One region of the Geobacillus sp. C56-T3 genome, then DNA from elsewhere that is predicted to be linked to it. Evidence: riboswitches for the same ligand, from Rfam matches in the RefSeq annotation. Region 1 holds a riboswitch; the other holds the start of a gene.
What was found. A riboswitch is a leader RNA that binds a small molecule or an ion and turns the genes downstream of it on or off. The one in region 1 is predicted to bind thiamine pyrophosphate.
Positions count from the first base shown of each region.

Region 2: it holds a riboswitch for thiamine pyrophosphate, as region 1 does, so the genes downstream of both, tenA (thiaminase II) here and thiC (phosphomethylpyrimidine synthase ThiC) in region 1, are expected to answer to the same signal.

Region 1 is NC_014206.1:446,667-455,734, reverse strand. Features, by position in the region: gene GC56T3_RS02385 (aldehyde dehydrogenase family protein) at 1-172, opposite strand, end outside; gene GC56T3_RS02380 (thiamine pyrophosphate-binding protein) at 243-1,898, opposite strand; gene GC56T3_RS02375 (aminotransferase class I/II-fold pyridoxal phosphate-dependent enzyme) at 1,895-3,073, opposite strand; gene GC56T3_RS02370 (RNA-guided endonuclease TnpB family protein) at 3,684-4,802, opposite strand; gene thiC (phosphomethylpyrimidine synthase ThiC) at 5,032-6,720, opposite strand; TPP riboswitch at 6,892-7,005, opposite strand; gene GC56T3_RS02360 (methyl-accepting chemotaxis protein) at 7,141-8,394, opposite strand; gene GC56T3_RS02355 (IucA/IucC family siderophore biosynthesis protein) at 8,879-9,068, shown strand, end outside.
Region 2 is NC_014206.1:3,078,299-3,087,366, reverse strand. Features, by position in the region: gene GC56T3_RS15225 (YfiT family bacillithiol transferase) at 1-511, shown strand, start outside; gene GC56T3_RS15220 (MFS transporter) at 1,132-2,337, shown strand; gene GC56T3_RS15215 (class I SAM-dependent rRNA methyltransferase) at 2,401-3,585, opposite strand; TPP riboswitch at 3,728-3,835, shown strand; gene tenA (thiaminase II) at 3,942-4,625, shown strand; gene GC56T3_RS15205 (ECF transporter S component) at 4,649-5,239, shown strand; gene GC56T3_RS15200 (ABC transporter ATP-binding protein) at 5,254-6,708, shown strand; gene GC56T3_RS15195 (energy-coupling factor transporter transmembrane protein EcfT) at 6,705-7,487, shown strand; gene tenI (thiazole tautomerase TenI) at 7,504-8,109, shown strand; gene thiO (glycine oxidase ThiO) at 8,113-9,068, shown strand, end outside.

The sequences.
Region 1 (9,068 bases):
GCGCCCACTGTTTCTGCGCTTCTTTGGCTGCTTGAACGGCCTCATCAATATCGTTTGGCCCGGACATCGCCACCTCGGCAATCGTTTCCCCCGTCGCCGGATTGATCACCGGCGCAAATTGCCCGGTGCTTGGCTCCTTCCATTCTCCATTGATATAGTTTTGGATTTTCACTGTATACTCCCCCCATTTTTCTAGATGATTTATTGAGATAATTTATACATTGAACGCCGAGCGATGATCGTCAGGACTTCCTCTTGGCCCGCAAGTCCTGGATCGTTGCGGCCACCGAAATGTGGTCCGGATCGGTCAACACTTCAATCACCGTCGGCTTCTTGGCCTCAAGCGCCAACAGAAGCGCTTCCGTGAACTGTTGTTCCGTCTGTACTTGGAACCCGCGGCCGTTTAGGCATTCTGCCAACCGGGCAAACGACACGCGGCCTAAATCGGTGCCGATGACCCGCCCCGGAAACTGCAATTCTTGATGCATGCGGATGGTGCCGTACATATGATTGTTAAACACAATGCTGATGATCGGAATATCGTATCGAGCGGCCGTTTCCAACTCCTGCACCGTCATCATAAAGCCGCCATCCCCGGATAAAGAAACGACGGTCCGGTCGGGAAAGGCCAGTTTCGCGCCAATGGCAGCCGGCATGCCATATCCCATCGCTCCCGACGTGGGGCCGATGTACGTGTGCCCATCCCCAAACGGGAAAAAAGCATGAAGCCAACCGGCGAAATTCCCGGCATCGTTCGTAATGACCGCATTTTTTGGCAAATGGCGCGCCAAACTCGCCATCACAACTTCATAGAGATTGCGATGTTCCACCGGCAGCCTGGCCGTTTGTTCGTACCGTTTCCTCCGTTCAGCCGCCCATTCTTGCCAAGACGGCCGCACCGCGATATCGAGCAAACGGGACAGCACTTCCTGACAGTCAGCCCAAACCGCGAGATCCGGTGCATACACTTTTCCGAATCCATCGCTGTCGATATCGATGTGAATCAGCGTCTGATTGGGAGAGAGCAAACGGTAATCTTGTGTCGTCACTTCCGATAGCCGCGTTCCCAACGCCATCACCACATCCGCCTGCTCGGCCGTTTCCATGACCGCTTTGGGCGCCCCTAGACCTAGGTGTCCGACATAGCACGGATGGTTGTGGGGAAACACGTCATGCCGCCGGAACGCCGCCATGACCGGAAGTGCATACTTTTCCGCCCATAAGCGCAGCAACTGCTCCGCTCCCGACCATTTGACGCCGCCGCCGGCAATCACGAGCGGCCGTTTGGCGCGCTCGAGCCGCTCCTTTATATTCCGTATATCCTCTTGCCTTGGGGCCGGCTTCGGCACATAGGTCTCGGCCATCACTGCTTCCGTTATCGTTTTGGAAAATACATCTTCTGGCAGTGAAACGACGACGGGGCCGGGCCGCCCTGTTTTCGCGGTGCGAAACGCCCGTTGCACCAGCTCTGGCACCCGCTCGGCTTCGCGAATTTCGACCACCCATTTTGCGATCGGACGAAAAAACGCTTCCATATCGACTTCCTGAAATCCTTCACGCCCTAGGAAGCGGCTGTTCACTTGCCCCAAAAACACGACCATCGGAGTGGAATCTTGCCTCGCGGTATGGACGCCGATCGTTAAGTTCGCCCCGCCAACCGCCCTTGTAGCCAGCACGACGCCGCACTTCCGCGACGCTTTCGCATACCCTTCCGCCATAAAGGAAGCACCCCCTTCATGGCGGGCGGAGATGAACTCGATGGATGGCTCATCATAGATGGCATCAAGCAGGGGCAAATAACTTTCCCCCGGCACACCAAACACATAACGGATTTGTTCCTGTTTGAAACATTCGACGATGGCTTGAGCCACCGTGATGTGACGCATCGTTCTCTTCATCGCGCCGATTCCTCCCAATCCACTTGCTTCCATCGTTCAACGGCTTGCTGCAGACGCTCCATCGGCGCTGACAGCGATACGCGGACATATCCTTCCCCTGCGGATCCAAACGCTGTTCCCGGTGTTACGATGACTCCCGCTTCTTCCAGCAGTTTGGCGGCAAATCGTTCGGACGAGTATCCGTCATAGACCGGGATCCACAAGAAAAAGGTCGCTTTCGGCCGCTGCACGTCGATGCCCAGTTCTCGAAGTCTCTCGACCATCATATTCATGCGTTGTTCATAAATGCGGCTATTTTCTCGAATAAACGTCCGTCCGTTCGTCAAAGCGGCCACCGCCGCCTTCTGGATCGGAATAAACTGGCACGTATCCGTGTTGCTCTTGATCACCGAAAGCGCTCGAATCATGTCCCGGTTTCCGACTACGTATCCGATGCGGCAGCCGGCCATGTTATAGCTTTTGGACAACGATCCAAATTCCACTGCCACTTCCTTTGCCCCGTCCACCTGCAAAATGCTCGGCGCTTGAAAACCGGCAAACGTCACAAACGAGTAGGCCGCATCATGAGCAATGAACATCTGGTGCTGACGGGCAAGTGAAACGGCTTCGGCAAATACATCCAAATCGACAGCGGCGGCCGTCGGATTGCTCGGATAATTGAGAAACATGATTTTCGCTTGGTCATAAACGGACGAGGGAAGCGCATCAAACCGAGGAATATAACCATGTTGCGCATCGAGCGGCAGCGATAGGCTCTGGCCGCGGGCAAAATGGACGGCCGTCCGGTAGACAGGATAGCCCGGATCAGGCACTAAGGCGAGCTCGCCGGGATTGAGAACGGCTTGCAGCAAATGGACGATTCCTTCTTTCGAGCCGATTAACGCCAACACCTCGGTCTCCGGATCGAGCTTGACGCCATATTCCCGTTCATAAAAACGCGCGACCGCTTCCCGATACTCCCTGCAGCCGCCATACGGCGAATACGTATAGTGTTCTGGCGCATCGAGCGCTTCTTTCAACGCTTCGATGACAAAGGAAGGGGGCGGCAAATCGGGGGCGCCGATCCCTAAATCAATGACATCGACCCCGAGCTTTAGCAGTTCTTCTTTTTTCTTCTGAAATCGGGAGAACAAATATGGCGGCATCGTCTGCACAATATCGGAAAATGTGTTCAATCCCATCCCTCCTCATGGCCCTTCGTTTCAGTTTATGCGCACGCCCATCACCCTCATGCCCGTCTCACGTTCAAGAAGCAGCCTATAATACCAATGGCTTTCTCACATCAAGACATCATCAAAATCTTTTTTCTCGAAAAGCGGTCGATGCAGGAGAAGTGGTTATTTTTTCACTAAGCTGCTAGAAAAACGCGATCAACCTTCTGAAACCCGGCCCTTTCGCCATAAAAAGAAGCGGCCGGCATCATCCACGGTTCGATGACGCAACTGGCCGCTGTCTATGGAAGCGAAGCGCCGGCGAAGGCGCCGCGATAGACTGCGCAGTTTTCCCCGCATGATCATTCTATGATTAGAAATTTGCACCTTATGCCATTATCATAATCAATCCGAAACGATTTGTAAATATATTTTTTAAAAATTATATATTTTTAAAATAATAAGGAACCGGACCAATTTGCACAATAAACAAGAGGGGCGGTCAACTACCCCCACTTAGCTAACGCTTGAAGTGGGGGCTTGCAACTCCCCAGAAGTGCGAGCGGACTTCGTCCTCCTTCCTTGACTTGGGGTTGCATCAGGGGGCAGGTTGACAACTACCCAACGACGCAGGTCATGCCTGTGTCGTTCCTTCAACGATGTACTCTATTCCTTTTCGTTGAAGGTTCATAGCACCAATGCGGTCATCGTTTGAGGTATATCCGCATGTTCGACAACAAAAGGTGTGTGTACGTTTCTTTCGATTGGCTTTTTCCGTATGACCACACTTTGGACATGTCAAAGAGGTGTAATGCGGAGCAACCACCATCACTTTTGACCCATGCAAACGTGCCTTATACTCTAACATTTGACGGAACTGATAGAAAGCCCACGATACGGTTTCATATCGGTCATGGATACGTACACGTTCTGTTTTTTCACGAATGCCTGTTAAATCTTCTAATACAAAAAGGGTACGTTCTCCATATTGACGAACGAGTGCCTTCGTGACAGCATGGTTCACATCCGTCATCCAACGGTTTTCTCGTTGTCCGATTGTTTTCAACTTCCGACGCGCAGAAGCCGTCCCTTTTTGCTGGAGGGTTTTTCGCATTCGTTTGTACTTGGCACGCATATGCTTGATTTTTCGTCCGTTAAAAAAGATAGTTTTCCCTTGCGAATCATAAGCTGCTGCAAGAAAGTTAACCCCTACATCGACACCGACCACTTGGCGAATGTTGTGTTCATCTACGGTTGGAATTGTTTTGGTCATGGGGATGTGCAAAAAGAATTTGTTATGCTTGTAGACGAGTTTGGCTGTGCCAAACGTCCATGAGCCATCAAAATATTGTTCCATGCCTTTTGGTTCGAATGGCACTTTGATTCGTCCTTCTAGTGTATTGACAGAAAATAACCCTTGAACAATGGAGTAATCTCGATTCCAAACGAGATCATATTCAGGCTTTTTAAAGCGAACCAATGTCCATTCATGACCATTGCTTTTTAGGGAACGGTATCTAGCGATCACCGTTTTAATCACAGATTGCGCCATTTGCGAACGCAAAGCGTAGTTTGATCGAAGTAGACGATAGGTCATGTCGTGTAACTTGGCTTGTGCAAGCACTTTTGTGTCCAAAATCACAACAGACACAGCGTTGCACGCTTGTCGATAAGCGGAAAGGGTGGCTTTCAATACTTCTGCTTGTTCCGCTGTTGGGTAAATTTTTATTTTGGCTGTTAACGTCATGTCCATTTGTCTCACCTCTCTTTCACTAAAAGTGATACAAAAACACAAAAAAAGCGATTCCTCCCCCACTTACTCCCTTTGGTCGTTGAAGTGGGGGTCTCCTCGCCAAAGACGATGAACGTTCGCCCCCCTCCGCTGCTTCGATCAGCACCGAGCGTTTTCCAGCTCATGCTTTTTCCGTTGATCGAACTTCCATATCCTCTCCACCATGCCGAGCATCGCAGCCCGCTTCTTGTCATTGATACAGCGACGACCCTTGCCGAATAAATTGTTGCGCTTTTTCTTTCATCCCCTCCTCTTTGATTTTCCGTTGCAGTTCATGTGAAATGTTCATGGAACAAAATTTCGGCCCGCACATCGAACAAAAATGAGCCGTTTTCGCCGCCTCAGCCGGCAATGTTTCATCATGGTATTCGCGGGCCCGTTCCGGATCGAGGGATAAATTGAACTGATCGTTCCAACGAAATTCAAAGCGCGCTTTCGAGAGCGCGTCGTCACGCTGCTGAGCGGCTGGATGCCCTTTTGCCAGATCAGCCGCATGGGCGGCGATTTTATAGGCCACGACCCCGGCGCGTACGTCCTCTTTATTCGGCAACCCTAAATGTTCTTTGGGCGTTACGTAACAAAGCATCGCCGTTCCATAAGCACCAATGATGGCGGCGCCAATCGCTGACGTAATATGGTCATACCCGGGCGCGATGTCGGTGACAAGCGGCCCTAACGTATAAAACGGCGCTTCATGACAAATTTCCTGTTCCTGCTCGACATTTTCGCGAATTTTATGCATTGGAATATGTCCGGGCCCTTCGATCATCACCTGCACATCATGCTTCCAGGCGATTTTCGTCAGCTCGCCGAGCGTCTTGAGTTCCGCAAACTGCGCCTCATCGTTCGCATCGGCGATGGAGCCGGGGCGCAAGCCGTCGCCAAGGGAGATCGCGACATCGTATTGTTTCAAAATCTCGCAGATTTCTTCAAAATGCGTATACAAAAAGTTTTCTTCATGGTGGGCCAAACACCATTGGGCGATGATCGAGCCGCCGCGCGAGACAATTCCGGTCGTCCGGTTGGCGGTGAGCGGAATGTAATGAAGCCGCACACCGGCGTGGATCGTCATGTAGTCGACTCCTTGTTCAGCCTGCTCGATGAGCGTCTCGCGGTACACGTCCCATGTCAGCTTCTCCGGCACCCCTCCTACCTTTTCGAGCGCCTGATAAATCGGCACCGTTCCCACGGGGACCGGCGAATTGCGGATGATGTACTCGCGCGTTTCATGAATGTGTTTGCCGGTCGATAAATCCATGACCGTATCGGCGCCCCAACGCACCGCCCAAAGCAATTTTTCCACTTCGTCTTCAATCGATGAAGAAACAGCCGAGTTGCCGATATTGGCATTAATTTTCACATGGAAACGACGGCCGATGATCATCGGTTCGCTCTCCGGATGGTTAATATTGGCTGGAATAATGGCCCGACCAGCGGCGACTTCTTGGCGGACAATTTCCGGATTGATTTGTTCACGAATCGCGACAAACTCCATTTCTGGCGTAATGATCCCCCGTTTGGCGTAATGCATTTGTGTCACTGTTTTTCCGGGCTTTGCCCTCAATGGACGGCGCACAAACGGAAGCGAACGTTGGATCGCAACAGAAGACCGCTCCATTTCCTCCACATCGCCGCGCTCGACAATCCAGCGACGGCGAAGAGGAGGCAAGCCTTTCTCCACGTCCGGTTCAAAATCGGGATCCGTATACGGGCCCGTCGTATCGTAGACACGCACCGGTTTGTTTTCCACCATTCCTTGCGGCGTTTTCGTTGGCGACAAAGCAATTTCTCTCATCGGCACGCGCACATCCGGGCGCGACCCTTCGATGTACACTTTGCGGCTTTCCGGAAACGACATAAACGAGCGGATGTTTTCCATGCGTGGCTTCCCCTTTCAACATAAAATGATGAAAGATCAGATCTGAAGCCACACCGTCTGAAGCGGGGCAAACACGAGAATAGGCGATGGCGGCCGATTCAAAATAAAAACAGGTTCCGACACCGGAACCTGATCGAAGGCAAAAGGCCAAATGAACAAGACACGTCCATCTGTTCCCGCTGCCTGCTTCCCTACGCTGGCATGACCCAGATCAGGTTCAAAGGGTCAAAGAACTTCATCGCGTTCTTTTCTCAGCCCGGCTCTCGGACTCCCCTAGCAGATAAGCGTATCACAATGATGACTGACTTTTTTTATTTTATCAGGCAATTGGCAAAGATGCAAACCATTTTATTCCAAACGTTGACTCCCACACGTCGTTTGAAAGCCCCTCTTTCTCGAAGAAAGCGTCCTTTTCCTCACTCACACAGAAAATTTCTTCAGCATTGCCCGCATCTCGTCCGCCATCTGACCGAGCGATGTCGACGAAGAAGCGATTTCCTCGACAGAAGCCATTTGTTCCTGCGTCGCTGCCGATACGTTGGCCGCACCGGACGCTGACTGTTCGACAATATTGGTCATCTGTTGGAGTGCGTCGTTCACTTGACGAGCATGCTCCGTCATTTGCTCGATGGCGGACGATACTTGTCCAATTTGTTTGCTCACTTGGCCGACCTCCTCGCGAATATGGGCAAATGATTGGCCGCATGCCGCCGCCACGTTCAATCCTTTCGCCACTTCGGAGATCACCTGTTCGGCAGACGCAACCGCCCGCTTCGTTTCTTCTTGAATGTAACCGATCAGCTCGGAAATTTGTTGCGCTGAGCGCGCTGATTGTTCTGCGAGCTTCCGCACTTCATCCGCGACAACCGCAAACCCTTTCCCTTGCTCGCCGGCGCGCGCCGCTTCGATCGCCGCATTGAGCGCCAACAAATTCGTCTGCGACGCAATGCCGGTGATCGCTTCCGTAATCTGTCCAATCTCGTTGGAGCGCTCCCCAAGCCCTTTCACCACCTGGCCGAGCGTTTGCACATGATCGTAAATGAACTGCATTTGCTCGGACATTTGTCCGATTGACTGCTTGCCGTCCTCTGCTTTCGCCGATGTTTTCTCAGCCCGGTGCGCCACTTCTTTCGTATGGAAAGCGACGTCGCTCAATGTTTGGGAAATATCATGCACGGACGCGGCGGTGGTGCGGACAGCATCGGCCTGCTCCTCCCCACTTGCCGCAAGCGTTTCCATCGTTGTCGCAATTTGCTCTGTCGCTTTCGTCGTCTGTTCGGCGACGGCGGCAAGCTGCTGAGAATATTGCGCTACTTCTTCGGCATGATGTTGGATTTGCCCCATCACACTTTGCCAAGCGTTTGCCATATCGTTTAACGACGCCGCAATCGGCCGCAGCTGCTGCACGCGATCAAGCGGTATGCGCACCGTCAAATCTCCGCCTGTCATCTTGCCTAAATGTTCGTTAATAACGGCAATCGGGGCAACAAACCGTCGATAGTTGAGCGTTGCCGAAACGAAGCCGAGCATCGCCCCAAACAGCACCGTAGCAACAAGCGTCCACCAAAATGCCGCCCCGCGAATGCCGTTGACCAGGCATGTGGCCATGCCGATCGCCGCTGTGCCAGGAATGACAACGAACATTGTGCGAATGATATAAGCGCTTAACGACAATCCATTCTCCTCCTTTTTTCTATCGTCAAAAAACTTTATACTACTACTATAGCATTGACATATTCGTCAACGTGCATTGGTTTTCCTTCTTTAGCGCCCAACCGGACATCCTTTATATGACAGGAGTTCATCAAAAGTATCAGAAAACGTTATTATACCAAGGTTTTAGCCCCTCTTCGAATCTTCATTTATTGAGTGAAAAGCAAAAAACGTTATATTTATTCAGTGTTCTCAGCAGTTACACTAAAAGCGGTCGAGCATCTGCTCCGCAATGACATTGAAGTGAAACAAGCAGCGCAGCCGTTTACCATAGGGTGGAACCTCTATATTCTCCCTCCCATCAATCGAACTAGTCAGTTTTTCTTACTCTCCTCCCTATCTCTTAGACGGAAAGACTATTTTTTAATTCCTTATTGAAAATGATAATCATTTATATTATGATATTTAACGAAATTGATAATCGTTATCAAATGGAGGGATCCGATTGAATTCGTCCATCCTCTTTCTCACTGAGGAAGAAGAAACATATCGATATTTGCAAACGGTCGATCCATCGTTGGCTCGTTCGTTTTTGGCCGTCTTGCCGAACAGCCGTCAACGCATAGCCAACCGACTGCTGCAGGCGCTTATTCGCGAACAGCTCATCAGCCCAGATCGCGTTGTTTGGGAACAAA
Region 2 (9,068 bases), 1.0 Mb from region 1:
CCCGATCGGAACGTTTCAAGAGCCGGAGCGTTTTGAGGCTGAGGAGGTGCGAAAGTGGATAGCTGCCATCCGCGGACTGCCGAACGACTTAAGAACCGCTGTTTCCGGCTTGAACGATGAGCAGCTGAACACGCCGTATCGCGACGGCGGCTGGACGGTGGCCCAAGTCGTCCATCATTTGGCTGATGCAAGCATGAATGCGTTTTTGCGCACGAAATGGGGAGTGACGGAAGACGGCCCAACGGTGAAGCCGTTTGCGGAAAGCGAATGGGCGAAAACAGCTGATGCCCGTACATTGTCGATTGAATCGTCGCTTTTGCTGCTTGACGGGCTGCATGCGCGCTGGACGGTGTTGCTTGAATCGATGACGGAGGTGGATTTTCACCGAACCATTCGGCCGGAAGGGGCAGCGGGGGAGATGCCGCTGTATGTATTGACCGCGTTGTATGCATGGCATGGGAAACATCATACCGCACAAATTGTGTCGTTGCGCAAACGAAAAGGATGGTAAAGGCTGCCGATTGTTCGGCGGCTTTTTTCTTCATCCTATTTCGCGCAGGAGACTCCCACTTCAACGACCAAAGGGAGTAAGTGGGAGAGGAATGCGCGTTCCCCCTTTCTTTTGTGTATGATAGAATAAAGGCGTGGAGAAAACCGTTAAATAAAGGCACTCCAATAACGGCTGCTCGATGTATGGAGTTGGTTGCAGGAAACGTTGCAACCGCAAAACATCGAGCGTAGGTCCGTCTGTTGTGTGTGGAAGCCAAGTACTGCCAACAGACACACCGAGAGAATCGGTAACGATGCAGGCATGACCTGCGTCGTTGGGCAGTCGTCAACCTGCCCCCTGATGCAACCCCAAGTCAAGGAAGGAGGACGAAGTCCGTTTGCACTTCTGGGGAGTTGCAAGCCCCCACTTCAAGCGTTAGCTAAGTGGGGGTAGTTGACGCATCATAGAAGGATGGTGCTGCGCAAACAACACCCGGGAACCGCCGGCTGGGCGGGGCTTTTTTGTCGTCATCTTGCCGGGAGAACGGTGAAATCGCATTTTGCTTAAACGGCGGCATAGGATTATGTTATACTAACAAATATTAAGGGACACGAAATACATAGTTCGCAAGGGGGATCGGTATGGGAGCGGAGCAGCAGCCGCTTATGGCAGAACAAAAAGAAAAAATATGGACGAAAGATTTTGTTTTGATTTGTTTGGCCAATTTTTTTGTGTTTCTTGGGTTTCAAATGACGCTGCCGACCCTTCCGCTGTTTGTCGAGCATTTGGGCGGCAACGATCAGCTGATTGGCGTTGTCGTCGGTGTGTTTACGTTTTCGGCGCTCATCGTCCGTCCGTTCGCCGGCCATGCGCTTGAGACGAAAGGGCGCCGGTTTGTGTTTTTATTGGGGCTTCTCATTTTTGTCATTTCTGTCGGTTCCTACAGCTTGATCTCAAGCATTTTCCTTCTCTTTTTGATGCGGGTCGTCCAAGGAATCGGCTGGGGGTTTTCGACAACCGCTTCCGGAACGGTGGCGACGGACATCATTCCAGCGAGCCGCCGCGGGGAAGGAATGGGCTATTACGGGCTGTCCGGGAATATCGCCTTGGCGTTTGGTCCGTCGCTTGGACTTGTGCTTGCCGCTATGATTCCGTTTAGCCATCTGTTTGCCATTTGTGCGGCGCTTGGAGTCGCTTCGGTGCTGTTTGCCGCCGCGATCACGTATAAAAAAGCGGAAGCCGTGCATGGCAAAGGGGCGAACAGATGGGATTTGTATGAAAAAAGCGCTTTGACCCCGTCGTTGCTGTTGTTTTTCTTGACGGTGACGTTCGGCGGCATCGCCTCATTCTTGCCTCTATATACGGCGCAAAAACAGATCGGCGGCCTGCAGCTGTACTTTTTGCTTTACGCGCTGGCCTTGATGGTGACGCGAACGTTCGCTGGCCAGTTGTATGACCGAAAAGGGCATCGAGCCGTCTTTCTCCCTGGTGCGGGGCTTATTTTGCTGGCGATGCTTCTTCTCGCTTGGCTGCCGGGAGAATGGGCGTTGCTTTTGGCGGCGGTGCTGTACGGTTTCGGCTTTGGCATGGTGCAACCGGGGCTGCAGGCGTGGTCCGTCGAGCGGGCGCCTGCCCACCGCAAGGGAATGGCGAACGCGACATTTTTCTCGTTTTTTGATTTAGGGGTCGGCGTCGGGGCGATGGTGTTTGGCCAAATCAGCCATTGGTTCGGCTATCCGAGCATTTATTTAGCTGCTAGCGGTTCGGTGCTCCTTTCGATGCTTGTCTATCTGTCGGTCTTGCATAAAGAACAATCGCTTCGCTCCAGGGAACGAAAAAACGCTTAGGGATAACCCCTAGGCGTTTTTTCTGCCCAGCAGCGCATCGAAACGGCCTTTGAGGGCGGCTCGTCACCGCCGAGAATGCACTTCGTAAATGGCGAATTTTAAGTAGTCGCCTTCTTCCGCGGCAAGGAGTTTCGGGTGGTCGTAGCCGGCGCCGTTCCAATATACTTGGCGCAGCACTTTTTTCGCGTCAAATGCCGCATCAGCGATCATCTCTTGAAATAGGTGCGGGCGGACGTGGTACGAGCAGCTTGATGTGACGAAAAAGCCGCCGTCTTTGACAAGCTTCAATCCGTTTAAGTTAATGTCTTTATAGCCGCGCAGCGCCTTCGGGACGGCATGGGCCGATTTCGCGAACGCCGGCGGGTCGATGATGACGACATCCCACTGTTTGCCGGCGCGCACCGACTCGCGCAAATAGTCGAAGGCGTTGGCGACGACAAATTCAACGTTCGTGAATCCGTTTAACGCGGCGTTCCGTTTCGCCGTTTCGATGGCATGTTCAGAAATATCGACGGCAGTAGCATGTTTTGCCCCATACAGACAAGCGTTTAGCATAAACGAGCCGGTATGGGTGAAGCAGTCGAGCACGGTCGTCTCCGGGCCGATGAGCGGACGAAGAGCGGCGCGGTTTTGCCGTTGGTCGAAGAAAAAGCCGGTTTTTTGTCCGTTTTCAATATCGACGATGTATTTCACGCCGTTTTCCTCGATTTCGATTTCCGTTTCCGCTTCTCCGTACCAAAAGCCTTTTTCTTGTTTGAGGCCTTCAAGCTCGCGGACGGACACATCGTTGCGCAAATAAATGGCCCTTGGGGCAAACACGTCAAGCAAGCCGCGCAAAATCCAGTCTTTCCGCCTTTCCATGCCGAGCGCCAAAATTTGCACAACAAGCACATCTTCATATTTGTCGACGATCAATCCGGGCAAAAAGTCGGCTTCGCCATAGACGGCGCGGCAGGAGCGAACGCCGGGAATCATCCGTTCACGGTACGCCCACGCCTGACGGATGCGGTCGATGAAAAAGCGCTCATCGAGTTCATCGTTTCGGTTTTGCGTCAAGACGCGGACGATGATTTGCGAAGCGGGGTTGATATATCCTTTCGCCAGCCAATAACCTTGATGATTGTAAACGTCAACGAAGTCGCCCGGCGTCGCATCGCCTTCGATGCGGTCGACTTCACTTTGAAAAATCCATGGATGCCCTTGCTCAAGCCGTTTTTTCCGTTCTCTTTTCAGGATGACCTTCGCCATCGTTTCCACTCCCATTCCGTCGTCAATTGCTGCGTTTCCATCATAGCGGATTGCAACGCATAGCGCAACGTCGGAGAAAAAAAGATTGACAATCGTTCGTGCCATGGTATGATTAAGTGTAAAGAAAACTGAAAATTGCACCATCATCCACTAGGGGGGCCTTTAGAAAGGCTGAGATCAAAGTGTGCCTTTGAGACCCTTAGCACCTGATCTGGGTAATGCCAGCGTAGGGAAGTGGAGGAGCAGCACAGCAAGGCTAGGCTTTGCCTTGCCAACGTCGCATGCCCACGCCGCTTTCTTTACGCCAATCGGCAAAGGAAGCGGCGTTTTTATTTTGCCAAAAAGGGGGAAAACGAATGTCATTTGCCAAACAATTGCGCCAAGCGGCCGATCCGATCTGGCAGGCGAGTTTCCGCCATCCGTTTGTTCAGGAGCTTGGCCAAGGGACGCTTGCGCGCGAGAAGTTTCGCTATTACGTGATGCAAGATGCCTATTATTTGCGCCATTTTGCCCGCGTGCAGGCGATCGGGGCGGCGAAATCGCCGGATTTGGCGACGACAGCCCGGTTGGCGCACCATGCACAAAGCACGTGCGAAGCCGAGCTGTCGCTGCATGAAACGTTCGCCGAGCTCTTGGGCATTACGGAAGAGGAAAGGGCGGCGTTCATTCCGGCGCCGACGGCGTACGCCTATACGTCGCACATGTACCGCGCGGCGTACGAAGGGCATCTCGGTGATGTTATCGCCGCCATTTTGCCGTGCTACTGGCTGTATTACGAAATTGGCGAGCGCTTGAAAACGTGCCGCCCGAACGATCCGATTTATGAAAAATGGATCGGCACCTACAGTTCGGACTGGTTCCGCTCGCTTGTGGAAGAGCAAATCGCGCGGCTTGACGACATCGCTGACGAGGTCACCGAAGAGGATCGCCATCGGATGAAGCGGCATTTCCTCATCAGCAGCGAATATGAGTACGAGTTTTGGGAGATGGCGTATCGGCTTGAGCAGTGGCCGTCGGCTGAATTGGCGGCGAGCCGTTGACGCAAGACAAGGAGGAGAACAGGATGGAAGTGAAGACAAAAGGGTTAAAATTGGCGGATATTTTAACGACGATCGTCATTGCGATTGTGTTTGGCATTATTTACAAATTATGGGGCCCACTATATAGCGCGGTGGGAGCAGTAGGGTTTCATCTCGATCAACTCATTTACGGCATGTGGTTTATCGCCTCCTCGCTCGCTTATTTGCTCATTCGCAAGCCAGGGGTGGCGTTGCTCGCGGAGATTGCGGCTTCGTCCGGCGAGCTGATCATGGGATCGCAATGGGGGCTTGAAGTGCTCATTTACGGGGTCGTTCAAGGGCTGTTTGCCGAGCTCGTCTTTGCCGCCTTCCGCTATCGGCGCTTTGATACGTTCGTTGTATCGCTCGGCGCGGTCGGGGCGACGATTGGCTCGCTCATCATGGACTTTTACAAAGGCTATATTGAGGCGCTCGCCCCATGGAATATGGCGCTCTTTTTGCTGGCGCGTTTTATCGGCGCCATCCTCATCTCCGGCGTGCTTGCTGTTTCATTGGCGAAAGCGCTCGAAAAAACCGGAGTGACGCAAATGTGGCGGCCGGCTTCAAAAGACGATTACGATGCGTTGAACCGGTAAGGCGGCGAATGGCGATGAAACAAGCAATTGCGATTGACCGGCTGCGCCTGAAATTTCCCGGGAGCGACGGGCTGCTGTTTCGCGACTTGTCGCTTTCGATTGCCGAGGGGGAGAAAGTGCTCCTCCTTGGTCCGTCGGGATGCGGCAAGTCGACATTATTGCAAGTGATGGCTGGCATCATTCCCCACTCGATCGATGTGCCGATGAAAGCGGAGCGCCTTAAGCGGCCGGAACGGTGGGGCTATGTTTTCCAAGATCCTGATGCGCAATTTTGCATGCCGTATGCGGACGAGGAAATCGCTTTTGCCCTCGAAAATCGAAGCGTGCCGCGCCACGAGATGCCCGTCCGCATCCGTGCGCTGCTGAACCAAGTCGGTTTGGAGATCGCCCCGCATACTGATATTCATACGCTTTCCGGCGGGATGAAGCAGCGGTTGGCGCTCGCTTCGGTGCTGGCGCTTGAGCCGGATGTCTTGTTTTTGGATGAGCCGACGGCGCTGCTTGATGAAGAAGGGACGAAGGCGGTATGGCAAACGGTGAAGCAGGTGGGCCGCGGCAAAACGGTCGTCATCGTCGAGCATAAAATTGACCATGTGCTCGACTTTGTGGATCGCATTGTCTTGTTCGGCCGCGATGGGCGCATCATCGCCGACGGCGAGGCGAAGGCGGTGTTTTCCGACTATAAAGACGTCATTGCCGCTGAAGGGATTTGGTATCCAGGCGTCTGGGACGACTATGACCGGACGGCAAGGCGGCGAAATCGCCATCAAGGCGAGGAGCTTCTTCGCCTCGCCCGTTTTCGCGGGTTCCGCGGCCGGGAGGCGAAAATCTATGTTCCTGAAGCAGCGGTGCACGCCGGCGAATGGATTGCCGTCACCGGAAAAAACGGCGCTGGCAAAAGCACGTTGCTGCACGCGCTTATGCAACTCATCCGCACGGACGGAGAGTATATGCTGCTAGGCGCCGACATCAAGCGGCAACACCCGCTCTACCGCCATATTGCGTTTGTTTTCCAAAATCCGGAGTGGCAATTTGTCGCCCATTCCGTTCGCGAAGAGCTCGCCTACTCGCTTCGGCTTGAAGGGCGGCCGGAAGCGGAAATCGAGGAAACCATCACCCGCCTGTTGCGTGAATTTGACCTTGTTGAGCAGCAAGACCAGCACCCGTACCAACTGTCGGTCGGACAAAAGCGGCGGTTGAGCGTCGCCGCTTCGATCGTCGCCGGCCAACGCCTCTTTTTGCTTGATGAGCCGACGTTTGGTCAGGACGCGAAAAACACGTTTGCTTTGCTTGAAATGCTTGAAGCGCACCGCGAACAAGGAGCGGTGATCATGATGGTTACACATGACGAACAAATCGTCCGCCGCTTTGCGACGAGACAGTGGGTGATTGAAGATGGGGCGCTCGTTCGGGACGAACAGCTTGAAATTCGAGAGCCGGTGTTGGCGGAAGGTGGGGCAGGGCGATGAAATGGGAGGTTCGCTGCCGCGAGACATGGCTTCATGAGACGAACCCGAGCTTGAAGCTCATTGTGCTTGTCGTGCTCTTTTTCGCTGTGTTGTTCATTCATAACCCGAACGTGCTGATTAACGTTTCGCTCGCTCTCTTCGTTTTGTTTTGCTTTGGCACCGGCTATCCGGCGAATGTGTTGTTTTGGCTGTTTTTGCCGTTTTTCCTCGTGTTTGTTTCGACGGCTTCATCGATGATGATGTTTGGCGAGGGAACGACGACATGGGTTCGCTGGGGGCTCATCCATGTTACAGCGGAAAGTTTTTGGCGCGGGGTGCACATCGGGTTTCGCGCTTTGGCGCTTGGGCTTCTCGGATTGATTTTTTCGCTGACGACCCGGCCGGTTCCGTTGTTTTATTCGCTCATGCAGCAGTTGAGACTGAAGCCAAAGTATGCGTACAGTTTTTTGGCGGCCGTTCGCCTATTGCCGATTATGCTTGAAGAGTTTCAGGCGATCCGCTATGCGTTAACAGTGCGCGGCGTGCCGAATAAGGGCGTCCTCAGCAAAATGAAGCGCTACGCCATTCCGCTGTTGTCGCAAAGCATCCGCCGCGCCCAGCGCATCGCCGTGGCGATGGAAGCGAAACAATTTTCCGGCAGCGGGCGGCGCACGTTTTATTATGAAATCGGGTTCGGCAAATATGATATTTGGCTTGTCGCCTTGTTTGCCGCTTTGATGTTCGCCGCCTACTATGTCGGTGTTCATTATCCGTATATTTCTATAAGCGATGTACGGTAGAAAGAAAGGGATGGCGATGGGGGTTCTCCATTTCGTTTCCACCGGGCGTCAGACGGTTGACGAATTCGCCGCGATTTGTGCGCACACCCATCCGTATGCCGACCTGATTCATATTCGCGAAAAAGGGAAGACGGCGCGTGAAGTGGCGGCGTTTGTCGCGGCACTGCTTCGCGTCGGGGTGCCGCTGCAAAAAATCATCGTCAATGACCGGGTTGATGTCGCCGCTGTCTACGGTGTCAAAGGTGTGCAGCTTGCTTATCACAGCCTGCCGGTGCGCGCCGTCCGCCGCTCGTTTCCGGACTTGACGGTTGGTTGCTCGGTGCACGGGTCGGAGGAGGCGAAACAAGCCGAACAGGATGGCGCTCACTTTTGTTTGTATGGCCATATTTTTCCGACGGACAGCAAGCCCGGTTTGCCGCCGCGCGGTCTGGACTCGCTTGCGGAAATCGTGGCCGCCGTGTCCATTCCAGTCATCGCCATCGGCGGCATTCACGCCGGCAACGCCCGTCGGGTGCTGGAAGCGGGCGCAGCCGGGGTGGCAGTATTGTCGGCTGTTTTTTTCGCTGCTGACCCCGTTGCTGAGGCCAAACGGCTGGCAGACATCGTGAAAGGGAGGGGATAGGGGATGACGCATCGGTATGACGTCGCCATCGTCGGCGGCGGGGTGATTGGGGCGGCCATCGGTTTTGAGCTCGCCAAGCGGCGGCATCGCGTCGCCATTTTTGAAAAAGGAACGATGGGAAGCGGGGCGTCAAGCGCGGCAGCCGGCATGCTTGGGGCGCAATCCGAGTTTTCGACGTCAAGCCCGCTTGTGCCGCTTGCCTTGCAAAGCCGAGCTCTCATGCCGGCCTTGGCTGAAGAGCTGAGGGAGAGGACCGGCATCGATATCGGCCTTGTCGAAAAAGGATTGATCAAACTAGCGACAACGGAAGAGGAAGCAGACGATCTCTATCGCCATTATACATTTTGGCGGGGCATAGGCGAACCGGTGCAGTGGCTCACGAAAGGGGAGGCGCTTGAAATGGAACCGCGTCTTGCGGCGGAAGCGCTTGCCGGCGCGATGTACATCCCTGGCGATGGGCAAGTGAGCGCTCCGGATTTGGCCGCCGCTCTCGCCTATGCCGCCGCCTCCGCCGGCGCTTGTCTGTACGAGTATACGGAAGTGTTCGACATCCGTTCCGACAGCAGTGGGCATGTGGTAGACACAACAGGCGGGACGTTTGCCGCCGAGGCGGTCGTCATCGCTTCCGGAGCTTGGGCGGCGCGGCTCGGCGCGCGGGTCGGGCTTTCGCTTTCCGTTTATCCGGTCAAAGGGGAATGCGTCATGGTGCGCACTCCGGTTCCGTTGTTGCAAACGACTGTATTTGCGAAAAACGGCTGCTACATCGTTCCGAAATCAGGAAACCGGCTGCTCATCGGAGCGACGTCCACGCCCGGCACGTTCGATCGGCGCGTATCGGCCGGTGGGGTGATGAACTTGCTTCACCGCGCCGCCCACCTTGTTCCGGACATCGAACAGGCGGAATGGGTGGCATCATGGAGCGGCATTCGGCCGCAGACCGAAGACGGCTTGCCTTATCT